DNA from 2 places in the Burkholderia sp. BCC0397 genome. Region 2 is predicted to be linked to the other one. Evidence: predicted binding sites of a transcription regulator. Region 2 holds the regulator's gene; the other holds the start of a gene.
The links. Region 2 encodes HrcA, which represses chaperone genes, less so after heat shock. Its sites were predicted from a motif close to TTAGCACTCNNNNNNNNNGAGTGCTAA; they were not measured.
Positions count from the first base shown of each region.

Region 1: groES (co-chaperone GroES) is a predicted target of HrcA. The motif match lies at 2,704-2,730, and genes of this name have one in related genera.

Region 1 covers NZ_CADFDL010000001.1:76,041-82,479, forward strand. The annotation lists gene HWX03_RS00360 (hypothetical protein) at 1-499, opposite strand, end outside; gene groL (chaperonin GroEL) at 728-2,368, opposite strand; gene groES (co-chaperone GroES) at 2,381-2,671, opposite strand; gene HWX03_RS00375 (NAD(P)-dependent alcohol dehydrogenase) at 2,866-3,885, opposite strand; gene HWX03_RS00380 (LysR substrate-binding domain-containing protein) at 4,012-4,941, shown strand; gene HWX03_RS00385 (hypothetical protein) at 5,065-5,268, opposite strand; gene HWX03_RS00390 (hypothetical protein) at 5,265-5,858, opposite strand; gene HWX03_RS00395 (SDR family oxidoreductase) at 6,154-6,439, shown strand, end outside.
Region 2 covers NZ_CADFDL010000003.1:637,169-643,607, forward strand. The annotation lists gene grpE (nucleotide exchange factor GrpE) at 1-482, opposite strand, end outside; gene HWX03_RS13050 (hypothetical protein) at 835-996, shown strand; gene HWX03_RS13055 (RNA-binding S4 domain-containing protein) at 968-1,375, opposite strand; gene hemH (ferrochelatase) at 1,460-2,524, opposite strand; gene hrcA (heat-inducible transcriptional repressor HrcA) at 2,670-3,692, opposite strand; gene HWX03_RS13070 (NAD kinase) at 3,824-4,726, shown strand; gene recN (DNA repair protein RecN) at 4,747-6,396, shown strand.

The DNA of each region.
Region 1 (6,439 bases), on a different contig from region 2:
TGAGCCAGTTAGCGGCTTGCTGTGGATTGTCCGGAAAAAGCCGGGCCGCCGCGTCGAGTACGGCTGCAGGCTGTCGCGAATGGAGCAGTGCGACAGCGCGTGTGCGCGCCGCATCGTCAAGGGCAGGGGTTTCCGCAAGCCGTTGGCGCCACGCGTCGATCGTCGCAGGATCGAGCGCCCGCCACGCGTGCTCCGCGAGATACAGGCTCGGCGACCGCGGGCCGAGGACTACGTCGAGCAGAGTGTTCCAGTGACCGGCAAACACCTGCGGCAACCGTAGCGCCACGCTCGACAGGACATTCGCGAGCCGCTCGTTCCATGCACCTTCAAGCACCCGTCGCCACGCTTCGGCGGCAACTTTCTCGAACGAGGTGTCGTCCATCAGATCGAGTGCAGCGTCGATGAACGTCGCATGCGGCAACGTGCGCTCAAACGACGCGATGACGAGATCGACGAGCGCGGCTGGTTCATCGCGCCGCAGTGCGAGCATCTGCGCCATCGGGTCGTTGCCGGTCCAGCCGAGGCGTTCGTAATCGTCCAGAATGGTTTGTGCGGTAGGCATGGGAGCTGAACGGTGGTCGTTCGCTTCATCTTACCCGAGCACGGTAACGGCTCCGCAGATGGTCGATCCCAAAGAAAAACGCGTGACGACTTTCGTCGCCACGCGTTTCCTTTTTCTGCATAACTGCGTGTACGCCGGCGAACCGGCGCGCACGTTGCCGCGTCGTCAGAAATCGAACCCCGGCCCGCCCGCGCCCGGGCCGCCCGGCGCGGCGGCGGGCGCCGCATCCTTCGGCGCTTCGAACACGGTTGCATCGGTCGTCAGCAGCAGCCCGGCCACCGATGCCGCGTTCTGCAGCGCGGTGCGCGTGACCTTGGTCGGATCGAGCACGCCCGATTCGACGAGGTCGCCGTACTCGCCCGTCTGCGCGTTGTACCCGAAGTTGCCCGTGCCTTCCGCGACCTTCGCGACGACGACGCTCGCTTCCTCGCCCGCATTCGCGACGATCTGGCGCAGCGGTTCTTCCAGCGCGCGCAGCACGATCTTGATGCCTGCGTCCTGATCGGCGTTCACGCCCTTCAGTTCGCGGATCGCCTGCCGCACACGGATCAGCGCGACGCCGCCGCCCGGCACGATGCCTTCCTCGACGGCCGCACGCGTGGCGTGCAGTGCGTCGTCGACGCGATCCTTCTTCTCCTTCACTTCGATTTCAGTCGCGCCGCCGACCTTGATCACCGCCACGCCGCCCGCGAGCTTCGCGACGCGTTCCTGCAGTTTTTCACGGTCGTAGTCGGACGTCGCTTCGTCGATCTGCACGCGGATCTGCTTCACGCGCGCTTCGATGTTCTTCGCATCGCCCGCACCGTCGATCACGGTCGTGTTTTCCTTGCCGACCTCGATGCGCTTCGCCTGGCCGAGCTCGGCGAGCGTGGCCTTCTCGAGCGTCAGGCCCGTTTCCTCGGCGATCACCTGGCCGCCGGTGAGGATCGCGATGTCCTCGAGCAGCGCCTTGCGGCGATCGCCGAAGCCCGGCGCCTTGACCGCGACCGTCTTCAGGATGCCGCGGATGTTGTTCACGACGAGCGTCGCGAGCGCTTCGCCTTCGACGTCTTCCGCGATGATCAGCAGCGGCCGGCCCGACTTGGCGACCTGTTCGAGCACCGGCAGCAGGTCGCGGATGTTCGAGATCTTCTTGTCATGCAGCAGGATGTACGGGCTTTCGATCTCGGCGATCTGCTTGTCCGGATTGTTGATGAAATACGGCGACAGGTAGCCGCGATCGAATTGCAGCCCTTCGACGACGTCGAGCTCGTCGGCGAGCGACTTGCCGTCCTCGACGGTGATCACGCCTTCCTTGCCGACGCGGTCGATCGCCTCGGCGATGCGCTGGCCGATCGATTCCTCGCCGTTCGCGGAGATCGTCGCGACCTGCGCGATTTCCTTGCTCGTGGTGGTCGGCCGGCTGATCTTCTTCAATTCGTCGACGGCCGCTGCGACGGCCTTGTCGATGCCGCGCTTCAGGTCGAGCGGGTTGAGTCCGGCCGCGACGTATTTCTGGCCTTCGCGGACGATCGCCTGCGCGAGCACGGTGGCCGTCGTCGTGCCGTCGCCGGCCGCGTCGCTGGTGCGCGACGCGACTTCCTTCACGAGCTGCGCGCCGATGTTCTGGAGCTTGTCCGCGAGTTCGATTTCCTTCGCGACCGACACGCCGTCCTTCGTGACGACGGGCGCGCCGAAGCTGCGTTCGAGCACGACGTTGCGGCCTTTCGGCCCGAGCGTGACCTTCACCGCGTTCGCGAGGATGTTCACGCCTTCGGTCAGCTTCGACCGTGCGACGTCGCTGAAAATGATTTCCTTGGCTGCCATGATTGCGCTCCGTTATTGATTGACGACCGCGACGATGTCTTCCTCGCGCAGCACGAGAAACTCGTTGCCGTCCACCTTGACGGCTTGCCCTGCGTACTTGCCGAACAGCACGCGTTCACCGACCTGCAGGTCGAGCACGATGCGCTGGCCGTCCGCGTCCTTGCGGCCGGGGCCGACGGCGATCACTTCGCCCTGGTCGGGTTTTTCGGCGGCGCTGTCGGGAATCACGATGCCCGATGCGGTGGTGGTTTCCTGGTCGAGTCGCTTCACGATCACGCGGTCGTGCAAGGGGCGTAGGCTCATCTTTTCGTCCTGTGCTGTTCTGTCGAAATGGGCTGGCACTCTTTAACAGAGAGTGCTGACGAGTATAAAAATGCGCGGCCGCGCGATCCAATAACGGATTCCGAAAAGCATTTGCGCGAATGCGCTTTGGGCGGGAGAGTGGGGAAGGGGGAGGGGAGATGGCGGATGAAGGCGACTTGCGCCGCCTTCGTTCGTTACTGTGCGACGCGAATCACCACCTTGCCGAAGTGCTGCCCCGATTGCAGGTACGCATACGCTTGCGGCGCCTCGTCGAAGCCGAACACGCGATCGACCACCGGCTTGATCCGTTTCGCGTCGACGAGCCGCACGACGTCGTCGAGCATCGCGCGGCTGCCGACCATGAGGCCGTGCAGTTGCTTGATGCCGCCAATCAGCGACAGCAGCCCCAGCTCCGGTCCGTCGAAGCTGCTGACCCCGCCGATCACCGACACGATGCCGCCGATTTTCGTCGCGGCGACCGAGCGCGGCAGCGTGTCGCGTCCGCCGACTTCGACGACGAGATCCGCGCCCGCACCGCCGGTGAGCCGCAATACTTCATGTTGCCATTCGGGCGTCGCGCGATAGTTGATCGTTGCGTCCGCACCGAGTGCGCGGGCGCGTTCGAGCTTCGCGTCGCTCGACGACGTGATGATCGTGCGCAACCCGGCGGCCTGCGCAAGCTGCAGCGCGATGATCGACACGCCGCCCGTGCCTAGCAGCACGACGGTCGCGCCCGGCCCCAGTCCGCCGTCGACGAACAGCGCGTTCCAGGCGGTGACGCCCGCGCACGACAGCGTCGCCGCCTCGTCGTAGTCGAGATGCGCGGGAATCGCGACCAGCGCGGCTTCGTCGGACACGAAGCGTTCGGCGAGCACGCCGTCGAATTGCGCGCCGGGCGAACCCGACACTTTGTGCGGCGTCGGCGGCCCGTCGATCCAGCGCGGGAAGTAGGTGTTGATCACGCGGTCGCCCGGCTTGAAGCGCGTGACGTCGCGGCCGGTCTCGACGACTTCGCCGGCGCCGTCGGCGACCGGGATCAGCGCATCGGGGCCGATGCCGAGATAGTCGCCGCGCGCGAACATCAGGTCGCGATAGTTCAGCGCGGCCGAGTGGATCTTGACGACCACGTCGGTCGGCCCGACCGTGCGCAGCGTCGCGTCGATGCGCCGGAGCCCGGCAATGCCGTCGCCCGGTTTGATTTGCCATGCATGCATGTCGACTCCTTTTCGAGATAGTCGGGACTATCATAGTGTTGCGCAGGCGGACGCATTGGCGAGAATTCGGCCAACGATTGTCGCCGGCACGGACACAACCCTGTCATCCCATCGGAGCGGAACGGCATGGACGAACGGCTGAGAGGCGTCGCGGAATTTGTCGACGTGGTGGAATCGGGCAGCTTCGCGGCGGCGGCGCTGCGCCTCGGCATGACGCGCTCGGCCGTCGCGAAGATCGTCGCGCGGCTCGAACTCCGTCTCGGCGCGCGGCTGCTGCAGCGCACGACGCGTCAGCTCGGCCTGACCGATGAAGGGCTCGTCTATTACGAGCAATGCCGGCGGCTGCTGGCCGAACTCGGCGAGACCGAGGCCGCGCTCGACGCGGGCCGCCGCGAGCCGGCGGGGCGCGTGCGCATCAGCGTGCCCGTGCTGTTCGGGCGGCAGTGCGTGGCGCCCGTCGTGCGGCGTCTCGTCGAGCGCCATCCGCGGCTCGAAATCGACGTGTCGTTCAGCGATCGCGTGGCCGACCTCGTCAACGACGGTTTCGACCTGGCGGTGCGCATCGGCGAGCTGGCCGATACGAACGCGCTGGTCGGCCGCAAGCTCGGCGTGCAACGCATGGGCATCTGCGCATCGCCCGCGTATCTCGCGCGTCATGGCCGGCCGTCGGGGCTCGATGCACTCGCGTCGCACGTCGGCATCGCGTATTCGCGCGGCGGACAGCCGACGCCGTGGCGGGTCATCGGCGCGGACGGCGCGGTGCACGACCATCGCGCGGCCGGCCGGCTGCGGTTCGACGACCTGCAGGCGATCGCCGACGCGGCTGCGGCCGGCGCGGGCCTCGCATGGCTGCCGTGCTGGCTGATGGCGCCGTACGTGCGCGACGGCCGCCTCGCGCTCGTGATGGACAGCGACAGCGTGTCGGGCGCCGAGGTGTTCGCGGTGCGGCCGGCGTCGCGTCACGTGCCGTCGAAGGTGCGTGTGGTCGTCGACGCGCTGGTCGACGAGATTCCGCACATGCTGGCGTCCGATGACGCGAGCGGCGAACGCGGATGACGGCGACCGATTCTCCGGCGACGACGCGACAATCTGGTTGGATGCGCATCGCGCTCGCGCGCGTCTCGCATAGTCAGCCTGAACCGAGGGAGGAAAAGCCGGCAAGTCGCTTTTTTCGGGCGACTAGCGCTTGCGTCGTCGCGGATCGATACCGTGTTGTTCGAGCAGCTTGCGCAGCCGCGAGTTTTCGATCCACAGTGAAGCGAACGCGGTCACCGTCATCAGGATCGGAAACCATTCGCCTGTCGCGCTGATGATCGCCCAGCCTACGGCCGTGACAATCAGTGCCGTGACGATGAGAAGCAATCGGTCTGCAAGCCACTTCATTGCGTACCCCGGATCGCAGTGTTCGCCTTCAGGCCGAGATAGCTGTGCGAGCCCGGTGCAAGCACTTCGGGATGGCGCAGAATTTGAGCCATGACCAAAGGGTGAACCGCGAGTCCGTAACGTGTACCCCATCGAGCGACCGCCAAAGACATATTGATTCCTCGCTTGCCGACTCCGCATGCCAATGACGCATCGGTTGCGACCATCAAGCTGCCAATGACTGCGCCCAGATAGATGCTGGCAAGAATAGAACTGCCGATGGTGACGCCTTCCAACTTCGTCGTGGCGCCAATCAGTTCACCGAACGTTGCATCTGCACCTAATGTTTTCAAGACATCCATCATCGCGGCAACGCTGACGATGGACGTTTGTAGTGTTGCGAAAAGCGTTGTTGGAACGGGCATGTGCAACGCGGTCATGTTTGCATGGAAGGCTGTGGAAAAACTCGGACATTTCGACATCTGGATTTTCTCGGGATAAGTCGTGAAATTCTTACATATCCCTTTCTCCAGATTGACCGGCAACTCTAGCAGGTTGTCGAGCAGACCGATCGAGTTTAGATCGGATGATGGCGCCGGTGATATCCCCACCAATCGTGCCGGGTGGCGTTGATGCTGACATGCCGACCGATCGCGCCAGCCTCCGCGATTGTCGCGATCGGCGTAGTTTTGTCGCTCGCCTTGACCGTCTTGAGACCTTTTCTAACGTTTTAACACCAAGCACGGCGACGGTATGGCGAACGTTGTAGCGACCGCTCGACGCAACGCTGCCGACGACCGTACGCGTTTCTCACCACTGCGGCACAATCGGCCGGCGCACGCGCACACCGTGTGAACACCGGCGCGTCGCGCCGTTTCCTCCGGATTCCTCGTCAAGGGCACGCCCATGTCATCCCGCACTTATCTCGTCACCGGCGCGTCGCGCGGCATCGGCCTCGCGATCAGCACGACGCTCGCCCGACGTGGCCATCACGTCGTCGGTCTCGCGCGGCAGGCGCAGGGCATCGACTTTCCCGGCGAATTGCTCGCGTGCGATCTCGCCGATATCGAGCAGACCGCCGCGACGCTCGCGCAGATCGGCGAGCGCCACGACGTCGACGGCATCGTCAACAACGCGGGCATCGTGTTGCCGCAACCGCTCGGGAAGATCGATTTCCAGTCGCTGCAGACCG
Region 2 (6,439 bases):
TTTTGCAGCACCGTGACGACGGTATTCGGCTCCTGCTCGGCCGGCACCATCGAAATGGCCTGGTGCTGGTGCGGATCGAACTTCTCGCCGACCGGGTTGATCGCGACGACGCGGCCCTTCTCGAGCGCGCTCGTCAGCTGGCGCAGCGTCAGCTCGACGCCCTCGCGCACCTTCGCGATGTCGCCGGAGGTATCGCCGACGGCCGCTTCCAGGCTGTCCAGCACCGGCAGCAGGTGTTCCGCGAAGCTCTCGATTGCGAACTTGTGCGCCTTCGACACGTCGTCCTGCGCGCGGCGGCGCACGTTCTCGGTCTCGGCCTTCGCCCGCAGGAAGCTTTCCTGGAGCTCGGCGACCTTGGCTTGAGCCTCCGCGAGCGCCGCGTCGGCGGCTTCGGCGGCGGGTGCGGCGCCTTGCGCCGTCTGCTTCTCGCTGCCGATGTCTTCGGCCGATTGGGTAGCCGGATTCTCTTGCGTGTTTTCCATGTCGCTGAAAGTCGATTAGAGGTTGAAGCCAAATCGGCGACCGCCGGACGTATACCCGGCGGCACCGCACATTACTGGTGCAAATAAGGGCGAAAACTGCGGTTTCAAGTCGGTCATTCGCCGACATTCGCCAATGCCGCGAAACAACCGCGCGTTTTCCGGTGCAGGCGTCGCATAGTCCGCCGGATCGGGCGAAACGGCCTGTAACAACGCTTACCCGGCAAGTACTAGCTCCGCACAGGCCGGCTGAACTACACTCCACTCAAGCGTCGGAAAAGCGTGTTTACCCTAGCTGACCGTCGCCTGACATCCACCTGGCGCCGTTTTCACCCTTGTTCTCGAGGGGAGTACCGTGAAACTGACCTTTGCGATATCGGTGGTCGCGCTGGTACTCATTGCCGGCACCACCACCATCTGCCTGTCGGGAGCCGTCACCGACCGCACGACCGAATACGGAAGCGCGCGGGCGACGTTCGACCAGATGTTCAGCTCCCACCAGAAAATCTGTCGATGATGCGCCGGTCGCGCTTCGTCGGCCGGCCGTGCAGTTCGGCCGCCGGCTCGCGATACGTGCGGCGCCGCTCCAGTTCGGCGAGCCGCGCGGCCCGCCCCGCTTCCGTTTCCGCGTAGAGCGTCTGCGCGACGCTCGCGGGCCCGCGCACGTCGCACACGCCCAGCACGGCAATGTGCCAGACGATGCCGTCGATCGCAATCTCGACCTCGTCGCCCACCCGTACATCCTTCGCCGGCTTGACCGACGCGCCGCCGATCTTCACGTGTCCCTTGTCGACCGCATCGGTCGCGAGCGAGCGCGTCTTGAAGAACCGGGCCGCCCACAGCCATTTGTCGATGCGCAGCTTCGCGCCCGGGTCCGTGGAAATCTTGTAGTTCATGTCAGCCTCCGCCGGGCCGCCCTGTGAAGGCTGACCGCTCCCTCGGAAAACGGCGAACAAAAAGCGCGTGGAAATCGTTTCATCTCAACCCACCGTTTCGGGCTGCGCGGCCTTGACCGGCCAGCCCTGCAGATTCTCCGCGACGATCTCGCCGAGCGCGCCGATCCATGCAGATGCGCCGTTCAGGCACGGAATGCGGTGGAAGGTCTTGCCGCCGCCGGCGAGGAACTCGTCGCGCACTTCCATGCCGATTTCCTCGATCGTCTCCAGGCAATCGGCCGTGAAGCCGGGACAGAACACGTCGGCCCGCCGCACGCCGGCCTCGCCGAATTCGCGCAGCGTCGGCGCGGTGTACGGCTGCAGCCATTCGGCCTTGCCGAAGCGCGACTGGAACGTGATGCGGCATTCGGTGCCCGACAGCCCGAGCGCGGCCATCAGCAAGGCGCCCGTCTGCTGGCACTGGTCGTGATACGGGTCGCCGAGGTCGAGCGTGCGCTTCGGCACGCCGTGGAAACTCAGCACCAGCTTGTCGCCGGCCGCGAAATCGGGCCGGCCGTGCTGCGCCCAGTACTGGCGCACCTGCTCGGCCAGCGCATGGATATAGGCCGGATGGTCGGCGTAGTGCCGCACGGTGCGCACTTCCGGCTGATTGCGCATGCGCGCGAGCGCGTCGAATGCGGCATCGAACGCGGTGGCCGTGGTCGACGCCGAGTATTGCGGATACATCGGCATCAGCAGCACGCGCTCGACGCCCGCGCGCTTGAACTGCGCGAGCGCATGCGAAATGTTCGGGCTGCCGTAGCGCATCGCGTAGTCGACCGTCACGTGATAGCCGTTCGACACGAGCAGGTGCCGCACGCTGTCGGTCTGACGCTCGGTGTACACGCGCAGCGGCGAGCCCTCGGGCATCCAGACGGCCGCGTATTTCTTCGCGGACGCACGGCCGCGCAGCGGCAGGATCAGCGTGCGCAGCAGCACCTGCCAGACGGCCTGCGGGATTTCGACGACCCGCGGATCCGACAGGAATTCGGCCAGGTAGCGCCGCACCGCGCGCGGCGTGGGCGCGTCGGGCGTGCCGAGATTGATCAGCAGCACACCGATACGATGGGCGGCCGCGATACTCGAAGGCGGCTCAAGATCGAAACGCATGGGCAAGAACGTGCTCGGGGCACGGGACCGGACGGCCCTCAATTATAGCGGGCCGCCCCGTGCCGTTCGGCCGACTGTCGCCGCAAGCGGCGCCGCGGCACGATAGCGGGGCGGGATCGGGCTGGCGATCGCCGGCCATCGCCGGTCATTGCTGGCTCAGCGTGAGCGACAGCAGGCGCGCGGTGATGTCGACGATCGGGATCACGCGGTTGTACGCCATGCGGGTCGGCCCGATCACGCCGAGCGTGCCGACGATCTGCCCATTCACCTCGTACGGCGCGGTGACGACGCTCATTTCCTCGATCGGCACGAGCGTCGATTCGCCGCCGATGAAGATCTGCACGCCCTGGGCGTGGCTCGATACATCGAGCAATTGCAGGAGGCCCGTCTTTTGGTCGAATACGTCGAACAGCTTGCGCAGCCGCGCCATGTCGGACGACAGGTCCGCCACTTCGAGCAGGTTGCGCTCGCCGGAAATCAGCACGGTGTCCTCGGTGTCCGGCACCTCGGTGCTGGCCGTCACGGCCGCGTGCATCAGCGTCGTCATGTCGCCGCGCAGCTGGTCGATCTCGTCGCGCAGGCGGCGGCGCACCTCGTCGAACGACAGGCCGGCGAAATGCGCATTGATGTAGTTGGACGCCTCGGTCAGCTGCGACGGCGAATAGTCGCGCGGCGTCGCGAGCATGCGGTTCTGCACGTCGCCCTCGGGCGTGACGATGATCAGCAGGATGCGCTTGTCGGACAGGCGCATGAACTCGATCTGCTTGAACACGTGGCTGCGGCGCGGCGTCAGCACGACGCCCGCGAACTGCGACAGGTTCGACAGCACGCTCGCGGCGGCCGCGACCACCCGCTGCTGCGGCTCGCCGGCCTGCAGCGTGTTCTGCACCTGGCGCGCGACGGCCTCGGCGTCGATCGGCGCCTCGACCGTCAGCATCGTATCGACGAACAGCCGGTAGCCGCGCGGCGTCGGCACACGGCCGGCCGACGTGTGCGGGCTCGACACGAGGCCGAGCTCCTCCAGGTCGGACATCACGTTGCGGATCGTCGCCGGGCTCAGCTCGAGCCCGGAGTAACGGGACAACGTGCGCGATCCGACTGGCTGACCGTCGGCGATATACCGTTCGATCAGGGTTTTCAGGAGGGTTCGTGCGCGAGGATCTAGCATGGTGGAAAATTTTAGCGCAACGGCGCGACCGCGGCGAGTGGCGTCGGCCACCGTTGCGCGGGCCGGGCCGATCCGGCCCCGTCGGGGCACTGCCGGTTCTTTTCGTCAACGAGCTATGGTGTAATGCCGGCATGAAAACCGGTAATCAGTTCAAGACTGTCGCGCTCGTCGGCCGGAGCAACACGCCCGGCATCGCCGAGCCGCTCGCCACGCTGGCGGACAGCATCGCCACGCTCGGCTTCGAGGTCGTCTTCGAAGGCGAGACCGCGCGGGAAATCGGCATCGCCGGCTACCCGGCGCTCACCCCGGCCGAAATCGGGGCGCGAGCAGACGTGGCGATCGTGCTCGGCGGCGATGGCACGATGCTCGGCATCGGCCGCCAGCTTGCGCCATACCGGACACCGCTGATCGGGATCAACCACGGGCGGCTCGGCTTCATCACCGACATCGCGGCATCCGACATGCACGCGCTCGTGCCCGTGCTGCTGGCCGGCAAGTTCGAGCGCGAGGAGCGCTCGCTGCTCGAGGCGCGGATCATGCGCGACGGCGAACCGATCTACCACGCGCTCGCGTTCAACGACGTCGTCGTGAACCGCAGCGGCTTCTCCGGGATGGTCGAGCTGCGCGCGTCGGTCGACGGCCGCTACATGTACAACCAGCGCTCGGACGGCCTGATCGTCGCGACGCCCACCGGCTCGACCGCGTATGCGCTGTCGTCGGCCGGCCCGATCCTCCATCCGCAGCTGGCGGGCATCGTGCTCGTGCCGATCGCACCGCACGCGCTGTCGAACCGGCCGATCGTGCTGCCCGACGATTCGAAGATCGCGATCCAGATCGTCGGCGGCCGCGACGTCAACGTGAACTTCGACATGCAGTCGTTCACGTCGCTCGAACTGAACGATACGATCGAGGTGCGCCGCTCGAAGCACACGGTGCCGTTCCTGCACCCGATCGGCTACAGCTACTACACGACGCTGCGCAAGAAGCTGCACTGGAACGAACACGCATCGAACGAAGACGACAAGGCGTCCTGACGCACCACCGCCCCGACACCATGCTCCGCCACCTCTCGATCCGCGACTTCGTCATCGTCGCCGCGCTCGATCTCGAATTCGACAGCGGCTTTTCCGTCTTTTCCGGCGAAACCGGCGCCGGCAAATCGATCCTGATCGATGCCCTCGCCCTCGCGCTCGGCGAACGCGCCGACGCGAGCGTCGTGCGCACCGGCTGCGGCCGCGCCGACATCACGGCCGAATTCACGCCGCACGACCGCGTCGCGCGCTGGCTCGACGAACACGCGTTCGACGCCGAGGACACCGTGATGCTGCGCCGCGTGATCGACGTGAACGGCCGCTCGCGCGCGTTCATCAACGGCACCAGCGCGACGCTCGCGCAGCTGCGCGAACTCGGCGAGATGCTCGTCGACATCCACGGCCAGCACGCGCACCAGCTGCTGATGCGGCCCGACGCGCAGCGCGAGCTGTTCGACACGCACGCGGGGCTCGTCGCCGATGCCGCGAACGTCGCGCGCGCGTGGCGCATGTGGCGCGACGCGACGCAGGCGATCGACGCCGCGAAGGCGCACGAGCGCGAGTTGCAGCTCGAACGCGAAAAGCTCGCGTGGCAGCTCGCCGAACTCGACAAGCTCGCGCCGCAAGCCGGCGAATGGGACGAAGTCAGCAACGAACACAAGCGCCTGTCGCATTCGGCGAACCTGATCGAAGGCGTGCGCGGCGCGCTCAACGCGCTGTCCGAGTCCGACGACGCGATGCTCGCGCAGCTCGGCGCGATCGTGTCGAAGCTGCGCAGCCTGGCCGACTACGACACCGCGCTCGGCGATGCGCTCGCGTCGCTGGAGCCGGCCGAGATCCAGTTGCAGGAAGCCGTCTATTCGCTGTCGCACTACGCACAGCGCGTCGATCTCGACCCGGAGCGGCTCGCGCAGGTCGAAACGCGTCTCGACGCGCTGCACTCGACCGCCCGCAAGTTCCGGCTGCCGCCCGACACGCTGCACGAAGAGCATGCGGCGCGCCGCGCGCAGCTCGCCGCGCTCGATGCGGCCGCCGATCTGGGCACGCTCGAGGCGGCGCAGGCCAAGGCGCGGGAAGCCTATCTCGCCGACGCCAAACGCCTGTCGAAGGCGCGCGCTCAGGCCGCCAAGGCGCTCGGCACGGCCGTCACGGCCGGCATGCAGGAATTGTCGATGGCGGGCGGCAGCTTCGAAGTCGCGCTCGTGCCGCTCGCCGACGGCGGCCCGCACGGGCTCGAGCAGGTCGAATTCCGCGTGGCCGGGCACCCGGGCGTGCCGCTGCGGCCGCTCGCGAAAGTCGCGTCGGGCGGCGAACTCGCGCGGATCAGTCTCGCACTCGCGGTGATCGCGAGCGCGGCGAGCCCGACGCCGACGCTGATCTTCGACGAAGTCGATACGGGGATCGGCGGCGGCGTCGCCGAAGTGGTCGGCCGCCTGCTGCACCAGCTCGGGCGCGACCGGCAGGTGCTGTGCGTGACGCACCTGCCGCAGGTCGCCGCGCGCGGCGACCATCATTTCCAGGTGGCGAAGGGCGCCGACGAGCGCGGCGGCACGGTATCGTCGGTCGTCCCGCTCGACAAGGCGAGCCGGGTCGAGGAAGTCGCGCGGATGCTCGGCGGGCTCGAGATCACCGCGACGACGCGCAAGCACGCAAAGGAAATGCTGGCGGCCTGACCGGCTCGCAAGCGGGCCGCCCGTCGAAGCGGCGCGCGGCGTC